DNA from 2 places in the Streptomyces sp. NPDC060035 genome. Region 2 is predicted to be linked to the other one. Evidence: predicted binding sites of a transcription regulator. Region 2 holds the regulator's gene; the other holds the start of a gene.
What was found. Region 2 encodes HspR, which represses chaperone genes until heat shock. Its sites were predicted from a motif close to TTGAGNNNNNNNNNCTCAA; they were not measured.
Positions count from the first base shown of each region.

Region 1: lon (endopeptidase La) is a predicted target of HspR. The motif match lies at 5,481-5,499, and genes of this name have one in related genera.

Region 1 covers NZ_JBHWVO010000030.1:38,137-49,624, reverse strand. The annotation lists gene ACFWBQ_RS32865 (hypothetical protein) at 1-271, shown strand, start outside; gene ACFWBQ_RS32860 (MarR family winged helix-turn-helix transcriptional regulator) at 428-910, opposite strand; gene ACFWBQ_RS32855 (lysozyme) at 1,166-1,999, shown strand; gene ACFWBQ_RS32850 (polysaccharide deacetylase family protein) at 2,159-2,923, shown strand; gene lon (endopeptidase La) at 3,029-5,458, opposite strand; gene ACFWBQ_RS32840 (spermidine synthase) at 5,788-6,471, shown strand; gene ACFWBQ_RS32835 (response regulator transcription factor) at 6,707-7,444, shown strand; gene ACFWBQ_RS32830 (ATP-binding protein) at 7,441-8,517, shown strand; gene ACFWBQ_RS32825 (multifunctional oxoglutarate decarboxylase/oxoglutarate dehydrogenase thiamine pyrophosphate-binding subunit/dihydrolipoyllysine-residue succinyltransferase subunit) at 8,777-11,488, shown strand, end outside.
Region 2 covers NZ_JBHWVO010000005.1:220,962-232,449, reverse strand. The annotation lists gene ACFWBQ_RS10260 (pyridoxal phosphate-dependent aminotransferase) at 383-1,564, shown strand; gene ACFWBQ_RS10255 (YbjN domain-containing protein) at 1,671-2,216, opposite strand; gene ACFWBQ_RS10250 (MFS transporter) at 2,288-3,553, opposite strand; gene clpB (ATP-dependent chaperone ClpB) at 3,941-6,541, opposite strand; gene ACFWBQ_RS10240 (pyridoxamine 5'-phosphate oxidase family protein) at 6,680-7,081, shown strand; gene ACFWBQ_RS10235 ((2Fe-2S)-binding protein) at 7,184-7,504, opposite strand; gene ACFWBQ_RS10230 (5'-nucleotidase) at 7,501-7,761, opposite strand; gene ACFWBQ_RS10225 (helix-turn-helix transcriptional regulator) at 7,941-8,921, shown strand; gene ACFWBQ_RS10220 (LuxR C-terminal-related transcriptional regulator) at 9,225-10,091, shown strand; gene ACFWBQ_RS10215 (heat shock protein transcriptional repressor HspR) at 10,122-10,568, opposite strand; gene dnaJ (molecular chaperone DnaJ) at 10,570-11,488, opposite strand, start outside.

The DNA.
Region 1 (11,488 bases), on a different contig from region 2:
CGCCGACCCCGAGGTGGCGTCACGCGCGGTGACGGGACGCACCGCGCGCGCGGAGGCCCGGGCGCTGGCGGCGCTGACCGACGGCGCGAGCCGCTGGACGGAGACGTTCCGCGAGGGCGACTGGAAGGCCACGCTGGGGCTGCTGCGCAAGGCGGGGCCGCAGGGGCTGATCGATCGCGTCAGGGAGCTGGAGAGGGCCGACACGGACCGCACGTACCTGCGCCGCAGCAAGACGCATGACGACGCGACAGCCGTCCTGGTCGAGCTGTAGGCAGGCGCGGCGCGGGCGCGTTCACGCACCGAACTGCGGACCGCCGTCGCCGAACTGCGGACCGTCGTAGAGCTGCGGGCCGGCGTGCCGCGGGCCGGCGTGCTGCGGGCCGGTCGCCGCACCGCGGCCCCTTCGCACTGCGCTCCCGGCCGGATCTCAGTCCTCGGCACGCTCGTTCAAGTGGTGCAGCAGCCGCGCCAGTTCCGCGACCTCGGCGCGGTCCCAGTCCGCCAGTTTGCGGGCATAACGTCCGCGGCGGGCATCTCGGACGCTCCGGAAGCGGGCGAGGCCCTCGTCGGTGAGCCGGACGAGTGAGGCGCGGCCGTCCGCCGGGTCGCTCTCACGCGCCACCAGACCGAGTGCCTCCAGCGCGCGCAGTTGACGGCTCATGGTCGCCTTGCCCACACCGAAGTAGGCGGCGAGCTCGGTGGCACGCTGCCGGCCGGCCGACTCCAGCCGCACGAAGAGCCCGTAGGCCGCCGACTCCAGATCCGGGTGAACCTCCCGGGCCATCTCCCCCGAGCTGGCCCGTGCCCGTCGCAGAAAGACCGCCAACTCGCGCTCCAGCGCAAGGAATTCGTGGTCCACACCACTCCCGACCGCCGCGCCGGGTTCACTTGCGCTTCCATTCCCGTGCACGTCAGCACCCCTCATACGCTTTCCCGCCGATGAAAGTTTCTTTCAGCTCCGGCCATAGCCGCAGCTGGGCCAGTATTTCGCAGGCGTAGACCATCGGAAGCGGCCGGGCCCCCTTCCGCCGGGCAGGTCTACGTGCGTAGCTTCATGGGTGTCATGGATGGCATGTCCACACCATGACGGCACGCACTGCAGGAGTGTTCCCGCACGCGCTCCTGGGCCAGCAGCTCCCCCCACCGAGCCCTCGGAGGCACGCAGATGCCCGTGCACAGATCCGGATCCGGAACGACCCGCCGCTCGCACCTCGCCGCAGCGGGAACCCTCCTCGCCGCCCTCACTCTCCTGCTCGCGCTGCCCGGCGCGGCCACCGCCGCCGACATTCCCCAGCGCGGTACAGCCAGGATGGGGCAGGGCGTCATCGCCCACGACGGGCAGCGGGGCGGCAGCCCCACCGGCACGGAAGCCGTCCAGACCGAAGGCGTGGACGTCAGCGGCCATCAGGGCGACGTCGCCTGGCAGACCTTGTGGAACAGCGGCGTGAAGTGGGCCTACGTCAAGGCCACCGAGGGGACGTACTACAAGAACACGTCCTTCACGCAGCAGTACAACGGCTCCTACAACGTCGGCATGATCCGCGGCACGTACCACTTCGCCACCCCCGACACGACCAGCGGCGCCGCCCAGGCCAACTACTTCGTCGACAACGGGGGCGGCTGGTCCAGGGACGGCAGAACGCTGCCCGGCGTGCTCGACATCGAGTGGAATCCGTACGGCGCGCAGTGCTACGGAAAGACCCAGGCCGCGATGGTCTCCTGGATCCGCGACTTCGCGAATACCTACAAGGCGCGCACCGGGCGCGACCCGGTGATCTACACCGCGACCAGCTGGTGGAAGGACTGCACGGGCAACAACGCGAGCTTCGGCGCCACCAACCCGCTCTGGGTGGCCCGCTACAACACCACGGTCGGCGAGCTTCCGGCCGGCTGGGGCTACTACACGATCTGGCAGTACACGTCGTCCGGCCCCACGGTCGGTGACCACAACCACTTCAACGGCGCCCTCGACCGCGTACAGGCGCTCGCGAACGGCTGATCAAGCCCCACCGCACGACGGAGCCCCGGTGACGAGCCCCACGTCACCGGGGCTCCGTGCTGCCGGGGACCCACTATGCATGACGTGTATACACACTATGTATAGTCACGGCGTCCCGCACCGCAGGTGTGCGACACAGCCGCGAAGGAGTGACCTGTCATGCCCAGAAAGATGTCGCCGTTCGGTACGGGGTTGGCTGCCGCCCTTGTGACTGCGCTCACGCTGACGCTCAGCGGCTGCTCGATGCAGACCACGGCGCCGGGGTCCGCACGCCGGGACGCCGCCTCCGACGCCAAGGGTTCGTTCGGCCAGGTGGACTGCCGCAAGGCGAAGTGCATCGCGCTGACGTTCGACGCGGGACCGGCGAAGGACACCCCGCGTCTCCTGGACATCCTCAAGGAGAAGAAGGTGCCTGCCACGTTCTTCCTGCTGGGCAGGGACCACGTCCTGAAGCACCCCGACACCGTGCGGCGCATCGAGGCCGAGGGGCACGAAGTCGCCAACCACACGTGGACGCACGAGATCCTGACGGACAGGAAGCCCGGGGAGATACGCGCCGAACTGGAGAAGACCCAGCTCGCGATCGAGAAGATCACGGGGAAGAAGCCGCGGCTGATGCGCCCGCCGCAGGGCCGTACGGACGACACGGTCTCCGGGATCTGCAAGGAGCTCGGGCTCTCGCAGATCCTGTGGAGCGCGACCGCCAAGGACTACTCCACGAACGACTCCGCGCTGATACGGAAGCGCATCCTCGACCAGGCCGGCAAGGACGGGGTCATCCTGCTGCACGACATCTACAAGGGGACGGTCCCCGCGGTGCCGGGCATCATCGACACACTGAGGAAGCGCGGCTACACCTTCGTGACCGTCCCCCAGCTGATGGCCCCCGCAGAGCCGGAGCCCGGCACGGTCTATCGCCCGTGACCCGACCCGGCCGGATACGCGGAACGGCCCGCTCCTCCCTCGCGGGAGGAGCGGGCCGTCCGTACCGGCCGCGTCCGTGGTGCCACGCCCGTCACTGCGTGACGCCTACGCCGCAGCCGGGATCCTCTCCGCGGCCCCGACGGACGCCGGGGCGAGCGCGATCTCCAGCACCTGGCGGACATCGGTGACCGGGTGGACCTCCAGGGTGTCGAGGACCTCTGCCGGGACGTCGTCCAGGTCGGCCTCGTTGCGCTTGGGAATCACCACCGTGGTGATGCCCGCCCGGTGCGCGGCCAGCAGCTTCTGCTTCAGGCCGCCGATCGGCAGCACCCGTCCGGTCAGCGACACCTCACCGGTCATCGCCACATCCGTACGGACGAGCCGCCCGGACAGCAGCGAGGCCAGTGCCGTCGTCATCGTGATACCGGCACTCGGGCCGTCCTTGGGAACGGCGCCCGCCGGGAAGTGGATGTGCGCGCCGCGGTCCTTCAGATCCGCGACCGGCAGTTCCAGCTCCGCTCCGTGCGACCGCAGGAAGCTCAGCGCGATCTGGGCGGACTCCTTCATCACGTCGCCGAGCTGACCGGTGAGGGTCAGTCCGGACGCCCCGGTCTCCGGGTCGGCCAGCGACGCCTCGACGAACAGCACGTCACCGCCCGCTCCGGTCACCGCGAGCCCGGTGGCCACGCCCGGCACCGCGGTACGGCGCTCGGCCGGGTCCTGGGCGGACTCGGGAACGTGGTGGGGGCGTCCGATCAGTCCCCGCAGGTCCTCCTCGGTCACCGTGAACGGGAGGTCGCGGTCGCCCAGCTCGTGCTGGGCCGCAATCTTGCGGAGCAACCGGGCGACGGCCCGCTCCAGATTCCGTACGCCGGCCTCCCTCGTGTACTCACCGGCCAGCTTGCGCAGCGCCGACTCGTCGAGGCTCACCTCGTCCTTCTCCAGGCCTGCCCGCTCCAGCTGACGCGGGAGCAGGTGGTCCCGGGCGATGACGACCTTCTCGTCCTCGGTGTAGCCGTCCAGCCTGACCAGCTCCATGCGGTCGAGCAGGGCTTCCGGGATGGCTTCGAGCACATTCGCCGTGGCCAGGAACACCACGTCGCTGAGGTCGAGTTCGACCTCCAGGTAATGGTCGCGGAAGGTGTGGTTCTGCGCCGGGTCGAGTACCTCGAGCAGGGCGGCGGCCGGGTCGCCCCGGAAGTCCGAGCCGACCTTGTCGATCTCGTCGAGCAGGACGACCGGGTTCATCGAACCGGCCTCCTTGATGGCGCGGACGATGCGTCCCGGGAGCGCGCCGACGTACGTACGCCGGTGGCCGCGGATCTCCGCCTCGTCCCGGACACCACCGAGGGCGACGCGGACGAACTTGCGGCCCATGGCGTGCGCGACGGACTCACCGAGCGAGGTCTTGCCCACGCCGGGCGGCCCGACCAGCGCCAGCACGGCACCACCGCGCCGCCCGCCGACCACACCGAGTCCGCGGTCGGCGCGCCGCTTGCGCACCGCGAGGTACTCGGTGATGCGCTCCTTCACGTCCTGCAGCCCCGCGTGCTCCGCGTCCAGGATCTCCTGGGCGCCCCTGATGTCGTACGCGTCCTCGGTCCGCTCGGTCCACGGCAGTTCCAGGACGGTGTCCAGCCAGGTGCGGATCCAGGAGCCCTCGGGGCTCTGGTCGGACGCGCGCTCCAGCTTCTCGACCTCCTTGAGGGCGGCCTCGCGGACGTTCTCGGGAAGCTGGGCGGCTTCGACACGCGCCCGGTAGTCGTCGGACTCGTCCTCAGGATCGCCGTTGAGCTCGGAGAGCTCCTTTCGTACGGCGTCGAGCTGGCGCCGCAGCAGGAATTCGCGCTGCTGCTTGTCGACGCCCTCCTGGACGTCCTTGGCGATGGACTCGGCGACATCCTGCTCGGCGAGGTGCTCACCGAGCCACTGGACGGCGAGCTTGAGCCGGGCGACCGCGTCCACGGTCTCCAGCAGCTGCACCTTCTGGGCTGTGGTGAGGAAGGGTGAGTACCCGGAATTGTCGGCGAGCGCCGAGATGTCCTCGATCTGCTGCACCCGGTCCACGACCTGCCAGGCGCCGCGCTTCTTCAGCCAGCTGGTGGCGAGCGCCTTGTACTCCTTGGCGAGCTCGGCGGCGGAGCCGGGCAGCGGGTCGGGCAGGGACACGTCGATCCGTGTGCCCTCCACCCACAGCGCCCCGCCGGGCCCACTGGTCCCGGCACCGATCCGTACCCGGTCACGGGCGCGGATCAGCGCGCCCGGATCCCCGTCCGAGAGCCGTCCGACCTGCTCGACGGTCCCCAGGACACCGGTCCCTGTGTAGTTCCCGTCGATACGCGGCACGAGCAGCACCTCGGGCTTGCCGCCACCGGGCCGCGCGACGGACTGGGCCGCCTCCACGGCAGCACGCACTTCCGCGTCCGACAGATCGAGCGGAACCACCATTCCAGGAAGCACGACCTCGTCGTCGAGGGGCAGCACGGGCAGGTCGATCGGCGTGAACGCCTCGGACGCATTGGACTCAGCAGTCATGATCTCCCCTTCGGCAGGCAAGTTGAGTTATGTGGACTCAATGCTCCTGACCTACCGAATGTTCCCTGTCCTGCGTTCGCTCTCAGCGATCACCCTCCGGCACCCGCCCCACCTCGATGTCCCGCGAGGACAGCGCCTGCTTCTACGGCAGCACTCCGCGGGGCACGGCCATTCCCGGCGCGTCCGGGGCGAGCTGCGAGCTCCCGCACCACGGCAACGCGGACCCGGAGGGGTGACCCTGCGGGAAATGACTGGTCCCGGCAGCGGCGCCTCGGGATGATGAGCCGGCTGACCGCCCCGCCGCCGACCGGATGCCGGAGACCGCGCCCATGCCCGCCACAGACACCCACCGCCCCGTCACTCTCGACCGGCGCGAAGGGCCGTACGGTGAAGTCGTCCTGCGGGAGCGCGGCGACGACTTCGAGATCATCGCCAACGGCTGCTTCCTGATGGACACCTCCGACGGGCGCTCCGAGCGGCTGCTGATCGACGCGGCGCTCGACGCACTGCCCGACGGCCGGCCGGACCCGGCCGTGCTCATCGGCGGGCTCGGCGTCGGCTTCTCGCTGGTTCGCGCGGCGTCCGGCGAGCGGTGGGGACGGATCGTCGTCGTCGAACGGGAACAGGCGATCGTGGACTGGCATCTGGAGGGGCCGCTCGGCCGGATCTCGGGTGCGGCCCTCACCGATCCGCGGACCGAGGTCCTCCGTACGGACCTCGTCGAACACCTCCACTCGACCACGGAGCGTTACGACGCGTTATGCCTGGACATCGACAACGGCCCCGACTGGACCGTCACCGAGGACAACCGAAGCCTCTATACGCCCGCCGGTCTCGCGGCCTGCCACGCGCGTCTGACGCCCGGCGGGGTCCTCGCAGTATGGTCCGCACAGCCGTCCGCGCGCTTCGGGAGAGCCTTGCGGAATGCCGGATTCCACGCGGTACGAACCGAAGAAGTAGCCGTTGCCCGAGGTGTGCCCGACGTGGTCCATCTCGCACTCCGGAGTGTCTGAACCCCCACCCGGTATCCGCAGCCCCGGTCTGCCACGGGCCAAGCGGCACAAGGCCGACGATCCGCCGCTCCCGCCGAGGTAACACCTTCACCTCGGACAACACCCTGCGTAGCCGGGAGCCGTCTTCTGCCTTTACGCTGCTGACCGGTACAAGAGGGATCACCCACGAAATCCACAAGCGATAACCGTGCCTCCCGGGGGAATGGCCTCCGCGAGAACGGGCAGGGGCGGGGCGATGGAACAGACACACACCACCCACAACGGCGTCGCGGCCACCCCCGGGGCCCAGCGCCGGGTTCTGGTGGTCGAGGACGACCCGACAATCGTCGACGCCATTTCCGCCCGGCTGCGGGCCGAGGGCTTTCTGGTGCAGACCGCACTGGACGGGCCGGCGGCCGTTGACGCGGCCGAGGCCTGGCAGCCCGATCTGATGGTGCTCGACATCATGCTTCCCGGCTTCGACGGCCTGGAGGTCTGCCGCCGTGTGCAGGCACAGCGCCCCGTACCGGTACTGATGCTCACCGCACGCGACGACGAGACCGACATGCTGGTCGGGCTCGGGGTCGGCGCCGACGACTACATGACCAAGCCGTTCTCCATGCGTGAGCTGGCGGCGCGGGTGCACGTCCTGCTGCGCCGGGTCGAGCGGGCCGCACTGGCCGCCGTGACGCCGCGCAGCGGCATCCTGCGCCTCGGTGAGCTGGAGATCGACCACGCGCAGCGCCGTGTCCGGGTTCGCGCCGACGACGTCCACCTCACTCCGACCGAGTTCGACCTGCTGGTCTGCCTGGCCAACACACCGCGCGCGGTGCTGTCCCGGGAGCAGCTGCTGGCGGAGGTCTGGGACTGGGCGGACGCCTCGGGCACACGCACGGTCGACAGCCACATCAAGGCACTGCGCCGGAAGATCGGTGCCGAGCGGATCCGCACGGTGCACGGCGTCGGTTATGCCCTGGAGACTCCCGCGCCATGACGCGGCCCGGCTCCGGACTGCGGCCCTTCTCGATCAAGGCCAAGCTGGGCACGCTCGTCGTGGTGTCGGTGTTCATCACGACGGGTCTGCTGATCGTCGCTCTGCGGACCAGGACCGAATTCAGGTTCATCACGGTCTTCTCCGTGATCGCCACGCTGCTGATCACCCAGTTCGTGGCCCACGGTCTGACCGCGCCGCTGGACGAGATGAGAGCCGTCGCCAGGTCGATCTCGCACGGCGACTACACGAGGCGCGTGAGCGGCGCCGGACGCCGCGACGAGCTCGGCGACCTGGCGCAGACGATCAACCGCATGGCGGACGATCTGGAGGCCGAGGACCGGCACCGCAAGGAGCTGGTGGCCAACGTCTCGCACGAGTTGCGTACTCCCATCGCGGCGCTGAGAGCCGTGCTGGAGAACGTGGTGGACGGGGTGTCCGCCGCCGATCCCGAGACGATGCGTACGGCTCTGAAGCAGACCGAACGCCTCGGCAGACTGGTGGAGACGCTGCTGGACCTCTCCCGGCTGGACAACGGCGTGGTGACCCTGAAGGCCCGTCGCTTCGAGGTGTGGCCCTATCTGTCGGGCGTACTGAAGGAAGCGAACCTCGCGGCCTCGCACCGCAGGCTCTCCTCGGGTTCCGGCAACCACTCCCGTACGGACGTCCATCTGCATCTCGACGTGTCGCCGCCCGAGCTGACGGCGCACGCGGACGCGGAACGGCTGCACCAGGTGGTCGCCAATCTCATCGACAACGCGGTCAAGCACAGCCCTCCGCACGGACGGGTCACCGTGCTGGCGCGGCGCGGGGCCCACCCCGAGTCGCTCGAACTGGAGGTCGTCGACGAGGGCCCCGGCATTCCGGAGGCGGAGCGTCACCGGGTCTTCGAGCGCTTCAACCGCGGTCAGGCGCCCTACCCGCACGGGCCCGGCAGCGACGGCGGTACGGGACTGGGGCTGGCGATCGCCCGCTGGGCGGTGGATCTGCACGGCGGTCACATAGGCGTGGCCGAATCAGCCCGCGGCTGCAGGATCCAGGTCACCCTTCCGGGGACAGCTCAGTTCCACGGTTGACCTGGTGTTCGAACCGGAAGGCCGCGTTCTACGCTGCGGCCCCGAAAGAGATACGGTCCAAGGGGCCATGTCCATGGCCTCGCGTACCCGAAGTGCAGCGGAACCCCGCTTGTTTCCCGCCATTTCATGCGCCGAAACCCGGCTTCCGATGTGATGTGCACGACGAAGACCGGCCCGGCCTGCACGTAACGGCTGGGGAGGCGTAGCCTTGATTTCCGCTGTCCATCACCTTGTGAAGCGGAAGAGGGCGGTTGCCGCCGTGTCGTCTCAGTCCCCCAGTAACTCGAGCATCTCGACCGATCAAGAAGCAGGCTCCGGGTCCAACCCCGCCGCCGCATTCGGCCCCAATGAGTGGCTTGTCGACGAGATCTACCAGCAGTACCTCCAGGACCCCAGTTCGGTCGATCGCGCCTGGTGGGACTTCTTCGCCGACTACAAGCCGGGTACGTCCGGCACGGCGGACAAGCCCGGCCCCGCAGCCGCGGGGGCTGCGGTGACCCCGGCCCCGGCCGCCGCCACCGCTGCGACCACCGTCACCAACGCTGCTCCGGCCCAGCCGGTGGCGCAGGCCCCGGCTCCCGCCGCGGCGCCCGCAGCCGCCGCTCCGGCGCCCAAGGCGGCGGCTCCTGCGCAGGCAGCGCCCGCCCCGGCGAAGGCGGCACCTGCGCAGGCCGCACCGGCGCCCGCCAAGGCCGCCGGTGCGACCGAGGCCCCGGCCGGCCCGGAGTATGTGACGCTGCGCGGCCCCTCGGCCGCCGTCGCGAAGAACATGAACGCCTCGCTGGAGCTGCCGACGGCCACGTCCGTCCGCGCCGTTCCCGTGAAGCTGCTCTTCGACAACCGCATCGTCATCAACAACCACCTCAAGCGTGCCCGTGGCGGGAAGATCTCCTTCACCCACCTCATCGGCTACGCGATGGTGCAGGCCCTCAAGGCCATGCCGTCGATGAACCACTCCTTCGTGGTGAAGGACGGCAAGCCGACCCTGGTCAAGCCGGAGCACATCAACCTCGGTCTGGCCATCGACCTCGTGAAGCCGAACGGCGACCGCCAGCTGGTCGTCGCGGCCATCAAGAAGGCCGAGACGCTCAACTTCTTCGAGTTCTGGCAGGCGTACGAGGACATCGTCCGCCGCGCCCGTGTCGGCAAGCTCGGCATGGACGACTTCACCGGGGTCACCGCTTCGCTGACCAACCCCGGCGGCATCGGCACCGTCCACTCGGTGCCCCGCCTGATGCCCGGACAGGGCCTCATCATGGGCGTCGGCGCGATGGACTACCCGGCGGAGTTCCAGGGCACCTCGCAGGACACCCTGAACAAGCTGGGCATCTCGAAGGTCATGACGCTGACCTCGACGTACGACCACCGGGTCATCCAGGGCGCCGCCTCCGGCGAGTTCCTGCGCGTCCTGTCCCAGCTCCTGCTCGGCGAGAACGACTTCTACGACGAGATCTTCAAGGCGCTGCGCATCCCCTACGAGCCGGTGCGCTGGCTCAAGGACATCGACGCCTCGCACGACGACGACGTCACCAAGGCCGCACGGGTCTTCGAGCTGATCCACTCCTACCGGGTCCGCGGCCACGTCATGGCCGACACCGACCCGCTGGAGTACCGCCAGCGCAAGCACCCCGACCTGGACATCAACGAGCACGGCCTCACCCTGTGGGACCTGGAGCGGGACTTCGCGGTCGGCGGTTTCGCCGGACAGACCCTGATGAAGCTCCGCGACATCCTCGGTGTGCTGCGTGAGTCGTACTGCCGCACGACCGGCATCGAGTTCATGCACATCCAGGACCCGAAGGAGCGCAAGTGGCTCCAGGACCGGGTGGAGCGTCCGCGCCCCGCGCCGGAGCGCGAGGAGCAGCTGCGGATCCTGCGCCGGCTGAACGCCGCGGAGGCGTTCGAGACGTTCCTGCAGACCAAGTACGTCGGCCAGAAGCGGTTCTCGCTGGAGGGCGGCGAGTCCGTCATCCCGCTGCTCGACGCGGTCATCGACTCCGCTGCCGAGGCGCGCCTCGACGAGGTCGTCATCGGCATGGCCCACCGCGGCCGGCTGAACGTCCTGGCGAACATCGTCGGCAAGTCGTACGCGCAGATCTTCCGGGAGTTCGAGGGCAACCTCGACCCGCGGTCGATGCACGGCTCCGGTGACGTCAAGTACCACCTGGGCGCCGAGGGCACCTTCACCGGTCTGGACGGCGAGCAGATCAAGGTCTCGCTGGCCGCCAACCCCTCGCACCTGGAGGCCGTCGACCCGGTCCTCGAGGGCATCGCCCGCGCCAAGCAGGACATCATCAACAAGGCCGGCACGGACTTCACGGTCCTGCCCGTCGCGCTGCACGGCGACGCGGCCTTCGCGGGCCAGGGCGTCGTCGCCGAGACGCTCAACATGTCGCAGCTGCGCGGCTACCGCACCGGCGGTACGGTCCACGTCGTCATCAACAACCAGGTCGGCTTCACGGCCGCCCCGGAGGCGTCGCGCTCCTCGATGTACGCCACGGACGTGGCACGCATGATCGAGGCGCCGATCATCCACGTCAACGGTGACGACCCGGAGGCCGTGGTCCGCGTCGCGCGGCTCGCCTTCGAGTACCGGCAGACGTTCAACAAGGACGTCGTCATCGACCTCATCTGCTACCGCCGCCGCGGTCACAACGAGGGCGACAACCCGGAGTTCACCAACCCGCAGATGTACACCCTGATCGACAAGAAGCGCTCGGTGCGCAAGCTCTACACCGAGTCCCTCATCGGTCGCGGCGACATCACGCTGGAAGAGGCCGAGCAGGCGCTCCAGGACTTCCAGGGCCAGCTGGAGAAGGTCTTCGCGGAGGTCCGCGAAGCCACCTCCGCGCCGTCCCAGCCGCACGTCCCGGACGTCCAGGCCGAGTTCCCGGTGGCGGTGAGCACCGCGGTGTCCTCGGAGGTCGTGAAGCTGATCGCCGAGTCCCAGGTCAACATCCCCGACGGGATC
Region 2 (11,488 bases):
ATCCTCCCCCGCCACCGCAGGACGAACTGCTGCTGCCACCGCCGCACGAGTGACCGCCTCCGCACGAGTGACCGCCCCCGCTGTCCCCGCCGCCCCACCAGCCGGAAGCCCCGGCCCCGCCTCCGCCGGAGGCGGACGAGTACCGGCGCCGGCCGCGCCCCGCCGGCACCTTCTTCCTGCCGGCCGCCCTTGCCAGGAGCGCGACCGCACCGCCCATGACCACCAGGACGACCACGATGAAGATGAAAAGCTCCACCGACCTCACATCCTTCTGTCCCCCGAAGCGAGGTCCCCCGCTTCTCACGTGACAGGGGGATTCCCTCGCCCTGCCGCGGCCAAAGCAGACTTGAGCAACTCCAGAGCTTCGGCACAGGATGGCGCCATGACACAGGGACGACCGCTGCTCAACCGCCGCCTCGCCGAGTTCGGCACGACGATCTTCGCGGAGATGTCTGCACTGGCCGCACGGACCGGATCGATCAATCTCGGCCAGGGCTTCCCCGACACCGACGGCCCCGAGGAGATCCGCGAGGCCGCGGTGCGGGCGCTGCGCGCCGGCCACGGCAACCAGTACCCACCGGGCCCCGGCGTGCCCGAGCTGCGCACTGCGATCGCGGAGCACCAGCAACGGCGCTACGGACTGGCGTACGACCCCGACACCGAGGTCCTGGTCACGACGGGCGCCACCGAGGCCATCGCCGCCGCCCTGCTGGCCCTGCTGGAGCCCGGCGACGAGGTCATCGCGCTGGAGCCCTACTACGACTCGTACGCCGCCTGCATCGCCATGGCGGGCGGCACCCGCGTCCCCGTCACCCTTCACCCCCACGAGGGTGCCTACCGGCTCGACCTGGACGAGCTGCGCGCCGCCGTCACCCCGCGCACCCGTCTGATCCTGCTCAACACCCCGCACAACCCGACCGGCACCGTCCTGACGCGCGAAGAGCTGGCCGCCGTCGCCGAGCTCGCGTGCGAGCGCGACCTCCTCGTCGTCACGGACGAGGTCTACGAGCACCTGGTCTTCGAGGGCGAGCACATCCCGCTCGCCTCCTTCCCCGGCATGCGCGAGCGCACGGTCTCCATCAGCAGTGCGGGAAAGACATTTTCGTTCACCGGCTGGAAGGTCGGCTGGATCACGGCGAACCCCGCCCTGGTCACCGCGGTCCGCTCCGCCAAGCAGTTCCTGACGTACGTGTCGGGCGGGCCCCTCCAGTACGCGGTCGCCGAGGCACTGCGCCTGCCCGACAGCTACTTCGACGCACTGCGCGCGGACCTGCGCGCCAAGCGCGACCTGCTGAGCAACGGCCTCGCCGAGGCCGGCTTCGAGGTCTACAAGCCTGCCGGAACATACTTCGTCACCACCGACATCCGGCCGCTCGGCGGTGAACGGGACGGCCTCGCCTTCTGCCGGGCGCTGCCGGAGCGGTGCGGGGTCGTCGCCATCCCGAACGCGGTGTTCTACGACCACCGCGAGCAGGGCGCACCCTTCGTACGCTTCGCCTTCTGCAAGCGTACGGACGTACTCGCCGAAGCGGTCACCCGCCTGAAGAGCATCGGTCCGAGCTGAGACCGCCCGGACGGGAAGAAGCCCCGCCCGGACAGGAAGAAGCCCGGCCCGGCGGCGCGGTCGCGATGACCGCCGCCCCCGGCCGGGCTGTCGCTCCGGCGCCGGATCAGGCCTCCGGGGACTCCTCGCCCTCGGACTTCTCCTCGGCGGACTCCAGGCCCAGGCGCTCCACGAGCCACTTGTCGAACTCGATCGAGGCCCGCACCCAGCTGACCGTCGAGGAGACGAAGTGCTCCAGGCTGACGCCGGTGCCGATGAGCATCTGCGCCTCACCGATCAGCCGGACGGAGGCGGCAGCGCCCTCCTCGCCCTCGTGGGCATGCGTGTAGACCTTGGGCCACAGGGTGCGGCGGTTCCAGTCGTCGATAGCGTCGAGGAGGACGGCGCGCTGGTCGACGGCGTGGGGGCGGTCGTAGAACGTACGGACCGAGAAGACCTGCTGCTCATCCTCGCCGCGGAACATGAAGTACGTGCGGAACTCTTCCCACGGCGCTGCGAGGTCACCCTCGTCATCGACGACGTACTTCAGCTCCATCTGCTCGAGAAGCTGCTTGACGAGGTCCTGGTCAGGGACAACGGGCCCCTCGGGTCCTGCCGCCTGCGGCTCGGGCTGGCCCCCGAAGTTGGGAATCGAGGACGGGTCGATAGACATCGCTGGGTACTCCTGTGGATCGCTCGTGGTTTCCTGCCATCGACCCTAACCGCGATCGGCGGCCAGTAGTCCTACGCCCTCAGGGGAATCGTCCCCGCGCCGCTCCCACGAGCCCGCGACCAGGCAACCGCGACCAGAATCGCGCACAGCGTTCCCAGAAGTCCCGCCCCTCCGATCGTGTCCGAGCACGATCCGGACAGCTCCGCCGCCAGACCGCCGGCCGCGACGCCGATCCCCTGCATGGCGGTCAGCCCCGACCTGGCGAGCCCCAGTACCTGGCCGCGCTGGCCGGCCGGGGTGAGCAGGACGAAGGTGGCTCCGGCGGTGATCTGGTAGGCGGAGCACACTCCCGATGCCATCAGCAGCAGGACGGCCACCCCGACACCGGGGCCCGCCCAGTACACGAGCAGCGGCAGATTCGCGCCGATCGCCAGCGGCCCGAGCAGACGTCGGCGCCAATCGTCCCCGACGCCCGCCCGCCCGAGCAGGGCCGCCCCCAGCACCATTCCCGCCGGGTGCGCCGCGAGCAGGAGCCCCACGGAGGCGCCGCCCCCGCCGGCCTCGTCCGCGAACGGAGCGGCCAGTCCCTCCGGCAGCACGATGAATCCCGCCAGCCATCCCAGGCCGACCAGCGCCCGCAGCCGGGGGTCCGCCCAGATCAGTGCCGCCGCGCTCCCGACCTGGGTGCGCAGCCTCTTCTGCCGCCCGTCGTCGCTCGCGATCGGCCGTGCCTTCACACCGAACCTGATCAGGGTCGCCGAGACCAGGAACGATGCCGCGTTCAGCCCCAGGGAGGTGTGGCTGCCCAGCCACACCACGAGCACACCGCCACCGGCGAAGCCGACCAGCTGCCCGGTCTGGTGGGTGATCAGCATGACCCGCTGGCCACGCTCGTACCTCCGCTCGCCGAGCACGGTCGGCAGCAGAGCGCCCTGCGCGGCGCCGAAGGGCGCCTCGGCCAGCTGCGCCAGCACCAGCAGCGCCGCCAGCAGGGGCAACGGCGTCCCCGGGAGGGCCATCAGCCCGACCAGAACGGCGCGCACCAGGTCGCATCCGACCATGACCGTCCGCCGGGGAAAGCGATCCGCCAGGCCGGACAGCAGCACCCCGGACAGCAGGGCGGGCAAGGTCGTCAGGGCATACGTCGCCGCGGTCCAGCCGGCCGACTCGGTACGTTCGAAGACCAGCAGCGACAGCGCCACACGCGCCAGCTGGTCGCCCAGGACCGACTGAGCATAAGCCGCCCAAAGAGTGCGAAATTCGCTGAGGCGAATTAGGTTGTCACTTTTGCAATCCTTCGGCTCCGTGCTTATCTCATCAGGTATGCGCTCCGTCATGCGCGTACCTTACCGGCTTCCAAATTCCGCATATGCCCCCTCCGACAGATCACGAAAGGTGGTCCGGAGTGTCCTGGTATTGAGCGGAAACCGCTTGGTTGCCTGGCCGTTGACCGGAGTGTGATCGGGATACGGATATGCGCCGGCCTCGCCCGGAGAACACCCGGGGGCAGCGCACTGCGCCTGCCATTCGGCCACGGAATGGACATTTTCGGCTCAATTTGGCGGGCGGCTGCGCAGCGCGGCTCGACTTACTTCTCCAGCCCGCCACCAGGGCGCTTCAACAATCAAGGGTGTCGGATGCACACATCAATGCAAACGATGCTGCACACAAACGTGTCCCCGGCCGGGACGCAGGGTCCTCGGGCCGGGGACACGACACGTGGTCTACCTGACCTTCTCCGAGGTCACGGACCTCACGACCAGACCGTCCCCGGCCCGGTCCACCCGCACGGTGTCGCCGTCCTTGACCTCGCCCGCGAGGATCTCCTTCGCGAGCCGGTCACCGATCGCCGTCTGGATCAGCCGGCGAAGCGGCCGGGCACCGTAGGCCGGGTCGTTGCCCTCCACGGCCAGCCAGGCCAGGGCGTCCGGGGTCACGTCGAGGGTGATCCGGCGGTCGGCCAGCCGGCCCGCGAGGCGGCCGACCTGGAGGCCCGCGATGTGGGCGAGCTCGTCCCCGGACAGGGCGGAGAAGACCACCAGGTCGTCGAGCCGGTTGAGGAACTCCGGCTTGAAGGATGCCCGTACGACATCCATGACCTGCTGCTTCTTCACGTCCGGCTTGGTCAGGGGGTCGACCAGGAACTGGCTGCCGAGGTTCGACGTGAGGATCAGGATGGTGTTACGGAAGTCCACCGTCCTTCCCTGCCCGTCGGTGAGCCGGCCGTCGTCGAGCACCTGCAGCAGGATGTCGAAGACCTCGGGGTGGGCCTTCTCCACCTCGTCGAGCAGGACGACGCTGTACGGGCGGCGGCGGACGGCCTCGGTGAGCTGGCCGCCCTCCTCGTAGCCGACATAGCCGGGCGGGGCGCCGACGAGCCGGGCGACGCTGTGCTTCTCGCCGTACTCGCTCATGTCGATGCGGATCATGGCCCGCTCGTCGTCGAACAGGAAGTCCGCGAGCGCCTTGGCCAGCTCGGTCTTGCCGACCCCGGTCGGGCCGAGGAAGAGGAACGAGCCGGTGGGACGGTCGGGGTCGGCGATCCCGGCGCGGGTGCGGCGTACCGCGTCCGACACGGAGCGCACGGCCTCGGTCTGGCCGATGAGCCGACGGCCGAGCTCGTCCTCCATGCGCAGGAGCTTCTGGGTCTCGCCCTCCAGGAGGCGTCCGGCCGGAATGCCCGTCCACGCCCCGACGACGTCGGCGATGTCGTCCGGTCCGACCTCCTCCTTGACCATGGTGTCCTTGGAGGCCTCCTGCTCGGCCTCCGCCGCTTCGGCCAGCTCGCGCTCCAGGCCGGGGATCTCCCCGTACAGCAGCTTGGACGCGGTGTCGAAGTCGCCGTCGCGCTGGGCGCGTTCGGCCTGGCCGCGCAGTTCGTCCAGGCGCTCCTTCAGCTCGCCGACGCGGTTGAGGCCCTGCTTCTCCTTCTCCCAGCGGGCGGTCAGGCCGCGCAGCTCCTCCTCCTTGTCGGCGAGGTCGCGGCGGAGCTTGTCCAGGCGCTGCTTGGAGCCTGCGTCGGTCTCGTTCTTGAGGGCGAGCTCCTCCATGTGCAGGCGGTCGACGGCTCGCTGGAGCTCGTCGATCTCCAGGGGAGAGGAGTCGATCTCCATGCGGAGGCGGGAGGCGGCCTCGTCGACCAGGTCGATGGCCTTGTCCGGAAGGAAGCGGGAGGTGATGTAGCGGTCGGAGAGAGTCGCGGCTGCCACCAGCGAGGAGTCCGCGATCTGGACCTTGTGGTGCGCCTCGTACCTGCCCTTGAGGCCACGCAGGATCGCGATCGTGTCCTCGACGGACGGCTCGGCCACCAGGACCTGCTGGAAGCGGCGCTCCAGCGCGGGGTCCTTCTCGATACGCTCGCGGTACTCGTCCAGCGTGGTGGCACCGACCATACGGAGCTCACCGCGGGCGAGCATCGGCTTGAGCATGTTGCCCGCGTCCATCGCGGAGTCGCCGCCGGCGCCCGCGCCGACGACGGTGTGCAGCTCGTCGATGAACGTGACGATCTGGCCGTCGCTCTCCTTGATCTCGGAGAGGACGGTCTTGAGGCGCTCCTCGAACTCGCCGCGGTACTTGGCACCCGCGACCATCGCGCCGAGGTCGAGGGAGACGAGCCGCTTGTTCTTCAGCGATTCGGGGACGTCCCCCTTGACGATCCGCTGGGCAAGCCCTTCGACGACGGCGGTCTTGCCGACGCCCGGCTCCCCGATGAGCACGGGGTTGTTCTTCGTACGGCGGGACAGGACCTGGACGACGCGGCGGATCTCCTGGTCACGTCCGATGACGGGGTCGAGCTTGCCCTCGCGCGCGGCGGCCGTGAAGTCGGTGCCGAACTTCTCCAGGGCCTTGTACTGGCCCTCCGGGTCGGGTGTGGTCACCCGGCGCCCTCCCCTGCTCTTCTCGAATGCGTCCAGCAGCTTCTTCGCACTGGCTCCCTGCCGAGTGAGGATCTCACCGGCGCGGCCGCCCTCGGCGGCGATACCGATCAGCAGGTGCTCGGTGGAAAGGTAGTCGTCACCGAGTTCCTTCGCCCGCTGTGCGGCGTCGGAGATGACGGCGAGCAGCTCACGGTTGGGCTGCGGCGGGGCGACGGTGGATCCGGTGACGCTGGGCTGTGCGCCGAGGAGCTGTTCCGTCTCGGCACGCACGGCCACCTGGTCGGCGTCGGCCGCGGCCAGCAGGTCGGTGATGTTCGCGTTGTCCTCGCCCGCGAGCAGTGCAAGCAGCAGATGCCCGGGGGTGAGGTCGGGGTGCCCCTCCTTGACGGCCCTGCTGGTGGCCGCGTTGAGGGCGTCCCGGCTCCTGTTGGTCAGCTCGGCGTCCACGGGCGCTGTCTCCTCCCTGGTACGGGTGTTTCTCGGCTTCACGGAAGTTTGACTCGAATAACGGGTACAAAGTTGAGTCTATTCCACTCAAGCTTGACCGGGTGCGAGCGTCGGGGCCCGTCTCTCTAGGCTGACCCCATGCCTGATGTACGCAACCCCGGACCCGATTACCTGGCCTTCTGGCGGGAGCGCCATGTGTGCACCCTGACGACGCTCCGCCCGGACGGCACCCCGCACGTGGTGCCGGTCGGCGTGACGTACGACCCGCAGACGCGACTGGCACGTGTCATCACCAACAAGAACAGCCGGAAGGTCGCCCACATCCTGGCGGCCGGCCCGCAGGGCGCACGGGTCGCGGTCTGCCAGATGCAGGGACGCCGCTGGGCGACCCTGGAAGGCCTCGCGGCGGTCCGTACGGAGCCCGGGCAGGTGGAGGACGCGGTACGCCGCTACGCGGAGCGGTACGAGCGCACCCCGGCGCACAACCCCGACAGGGTCGTCATCGAGATCGCCGTGGACCGGGCGCTCGGCAGGGGCTGAGAAATCCACCCGGACAGCACAACGGCGCCATCGTGTTCAGGTCACGATGGCGCCGTTGTGTGGGGGAAGCGCCTGAACGACATGGAACGACGGGGGAATCGTTCAGGCACTGCGGGGGGTGGCGGAGATGGCTTCTTGTTCGAACAGCTCGTGGTCCCGCTGATCGAGATTGACGAAAATCATGCCGTACCTCACGGCACAGCGAACCGGCTGCGGCGCTCCGCGCGGCCGGCGAAGACAGCGATAGGCGCGGACGTCGTCGTCCGTTTCCATCACCACGACGATCGGCTCTCCGAACAGGGTGACCATCAACGAATCGCCACGGCCGGTGAGCGCCGTGAGCAGATCGATGAAGTGCCACCCTGACCGGTAGGCCGTGGCCATTTCACGTCGGAACGTGCGGTCGTCCGGAGGGGTGGTCATGCGCCGGTAAGGGTCGGAGCGGACCAGGCGATGTCACCGGGCGCAGGCGCGGCCGGAACACCCCAGGCGATGTCACCCGGAGCCGGCGCGGCCTCGACGCTCCAGGCGATGTCACCCGGTGCGGACGCAGCCGGAACACCCCAGGCGATGTCACCCGGAGCCGGCGCGGCCTCGACGCTCCAGGCAATGTCACCCGGTGCTGCGGCAGCCTCCCCGCCCCATGCGATGTCGCCTCCGCCCGCCAGTCCAATGCCCAAGGCTGCAACGAACGAGGCGGCAAGCGCCGAGCGAAGCATTCGCTTATACATAGTCGGCTTCGTCCTCACTTGTGGTTTCTTCTCCCCCGCACTTAAGACGATGTCTCACCCAGGCACTCGAACACCACTGAGTCGATGCATCATGTTCCTGCATGTTCAGGAACCTGGGGGGTGGAGATATGACCACAAGCTACACAAAGCCGACACATCCTCACGGGATCACCGAACTATGCGAAGAGGGAGGGCGCTTGTACGCCAGCGCTTTGCGCTCCGGGCGCATCGCCCGCACCGAGGTGGCGTCCGCTCCGTGCCTGATCGACTTCGCCCTGCTGCACCCCGACCCCGACGACGCGGACTGGCTCCGCCCCGTGCCCCCGTCCGCCGCGCTGGCCAAGCACCTGCACCCGCTCGAACGCGAGATCCTGGAACGCCGTCGTCGCTCCGTCCTGCTCACGGAGTCCTTCGAGCCCTACATGGACATCAGCGCCCAGGACCCGCCGACCACCCACGCCATCACCGTCCTCGAAGGCGCCCACCGGATCAACGCGGCGCTGGACCTCGCCACGGCCGAGTGCCGGACCGAAGTCCTGACCGTCCAGCCGGGGGGCGGCCGGAGCGAAGACCGCCTCATCGAGGCCCTGGAGCGGGGCCTGTCCGTCGTGGACCGCGGCGTACGTATCCGCACGCTCTACCAGCACACCGTGCGGCACAGCCCCAGCACACTGGCGTACGCCGAACGCATCGCGGACGAGAACGTGGAAATCCGCACGCTCGAGGAACTCATAGAGCGCCTGATCATCTTCGACCGCACGGTCGCATTCATCCCCGCCACGAACGACCGTCAAGTCGCTCTGGAACTGCGGCATACGGGGCTGATCGAGTACCTCGTCAAAGTCTTCGAACAACTCTGGACCCGAGCAGCTCCTCTGCTGGAGGAAGTCAAGTACAACCCGACATCCCTCGGCATCAGCGGAGTTCAGCATTCGATAGCCCAACTCCTCGTCGAGGGACACGTCGACGACTCAATTGCCCGTCGTCTCGGCATGAATGTCCGCACCTGCCGCGCACATGTGGCCAAACTGAACGCCGCTCTCGGCAGCAACAGTCGCGCCCAACTCGGCTATCTGATCGCGCAGTCAGGGATCCTGGATCAGGAGTGACCTCGATTCGTCCGGCGGGTGCGGCCGCGCCGGGGGAGGATCCCGACCACACCCCGAGTGCCCCGGAGGAGTCGCTCGCTCCTCCGGCACGACCACGATTCCCCCAGAGTTAGGCTTCCGCCACCGTCATCTTGTTGCAGTGCAAAAAAATGAGGGACCCAAATCGACGCGGAAAAGGCAAAACCGACCCATTCCCATGGGAATCGAGAGCTGTGCGACCCGGCGATACGGCTGTACGAGGAGGCGCTGCACGCGGGACGCCTCCCCCGCGCCGACCTGGACTCCGCCCCGTGCCTGCTGGAGATGGGCCTCGTCCAGCCCGACCCGGGCGACGACGCGTGGCTTCGACCGGTCCCGCCGTCCGCCGCTCTGGCCCACCTGCTGCAGCCCATCACCAGGGAGATAGACGAGCGGATACGGCTGACCGCCGCGCTGTCCGGGGCCCTGGCGCCGCTGATGGCCGTCGCCGATGAAGACCCCAACCACGCGATCACCGTGCTCGAAGGCCGGTCGCTGATTATTTCCGTGCTCCGGGAGGCTTCCACCCATGCCAAGGAGGAGGTCCTGACGGTGCAGCCAGGAGGCAACCGGCTCGCGCACAACATGCGGCAGGGGCTGGAGAACGCCCGTTCCGCGATCGCCTCAGGAGCCCGTCTCCGGCATCTCTACCAGCACCCGGCACGCTACAGCCCCGGGCTCAAGGACTATCTGGCGGAGATACCGTCCGACCGCCTCCAGGTGCGGACCGTCGAGCAGACCGTCGACCGGCTCATCATCTTCGACCGCGCCGTGGCCTACATCCCTGCCACTCCCACGCGGGAGACCGCCCTGGAAATCCGCCATCCTGCCCTCGTCGCCTACCTCACCCAGGTCTACGAGGTCCTCTGGGCGCAGGCCACCCCCCTCGCCCAGCAGCTGCCGGCGACCGTCCCCGGCACCCCCGTCACCGCCGTCCAGCAGAGCGTCGCCCGGCTGCTGGCCGAGGGCCACGTCGACGACGTGGTGGCCCGCAAGCTGGGCATCAGCGTCCGCACCTGCCGCTCCCACATCTCCAAACTCATGCAGACGCTCGACGCCACCAGCCGGACCCACCTCGGGGCGCTCATCGTCCGGTCCGGCATCGCGGAGGCCGGCACCGGGACAGCGCAGAGGCCCGCCCCCGGGTCATGAACTCCGAAGGGCGGGCCTCTGCAGCCAATTTCAGTCCTTCGGCCTCTTGGGCCGCCAGACGACCAGCGCACTGGTCTGCTGCACATCCTGGTACGGCACCAGGTCACGCCGGTACGAGGCATGCACCTGGGCCTCGCGCTGCTGCATGGCCACGGCCGCGCCGTCCACCGCCGCCGAGAGCTCGGCGACGCGCTGCTGGAGCGCTGCGACCTGGTTCTCCAGCTCGATGATGCGCTTGATGCCCGCCAGGTTGATGCCCTCGTCCTGCGACAGCTGCTGCACCGTGCGCAGCAGCTCGATGTCGCGGGCCGAGTAGCGCCGGCCGCGTCCGGCCGTGCGGTCCGGCGAGACCAGGCCGAGGCGGTCGTACTGGCGCAGCGTCTGCGGATGCAGGCCCGAGAGCTGGGCCGCGATCGAGATCACGTACACCGGTGATTCATCGGTCAGCTGGTACGGATTGCGTCGACGGCCGTCCATCTCAAGCTCCCTTCGCAGCCTGGAACAGCTCCGCCCGCGGGTCCTCCCCCGCGGTCGCCTTCCGGTAGGCCTCCAGCGCTTCCTGCGCCTCTGCGCCGAGGTCCTTGGGCACGGACACCTCGACGGTGACCAGGAGGTCGCCACGGGTGCCGTCCTTGCGCACGGCGCCCTTGCCGCGGGCCCGCATCGTACGCCCGTTGGGTGTTCCGGGCGGGAGTTTCAGGGTGACCGGAGGTCCGCCGAGCGTGGGGACCTTCACCTCGCCACCGAGTGCTGCCTCCGCGAAGGTGACGGGCACCGTGACGGTGAGGTTGTCACCCTTGCGGCCGAAGACCGGGTGGGCGTCGACGTGGACGACGACGTACAGGTCGCCGGCCGGACCGCCGCGCTCGCCCGGGCTGCCCTTGCCGCGCAGACGGATCCGCTGGCCGTCCAGCACGCCCGCCGGGATCCGCACCTGCATGGTGCGGGCGGACTTCGCCCGGCCGCTGCCCTTGCAGACCTCGCAGGGGTCCTGGGCGATGAGGCCCCGGCCCTTGCAGTCCACACAGGGATCGGTGAGCGAGAAACCGCCGCCGCTGCCGCGTGACACCTGACCGGTGCCGACACAGGTCGGGCAGACCCTCGGGGTGCCGTTCCTGTCGCCGGTGCCCGAGCATGCCTTGCAGGGCGCCTGGCTGGACATCCGCAGCGGGACCGTGGCCCCGTCGACCGCCTCGGTGAAGCTGAGCGTCACCTCGGACTCGATGTCCTGGCCCCGGCGCGGCTGCACGCGGGTGCCCGCACCGCCCCGGTTGAACAGTCCGCCGAAGACGTCGCCCAGGCCGCCGCCACCGCCGAACCCGCCGGCACCGCCGCCCTGGCCACCGCCCGGTGCGCCCCCGAAGAGGTCGCCCAGGTCGAAGTTGAAGTTGCCGCCC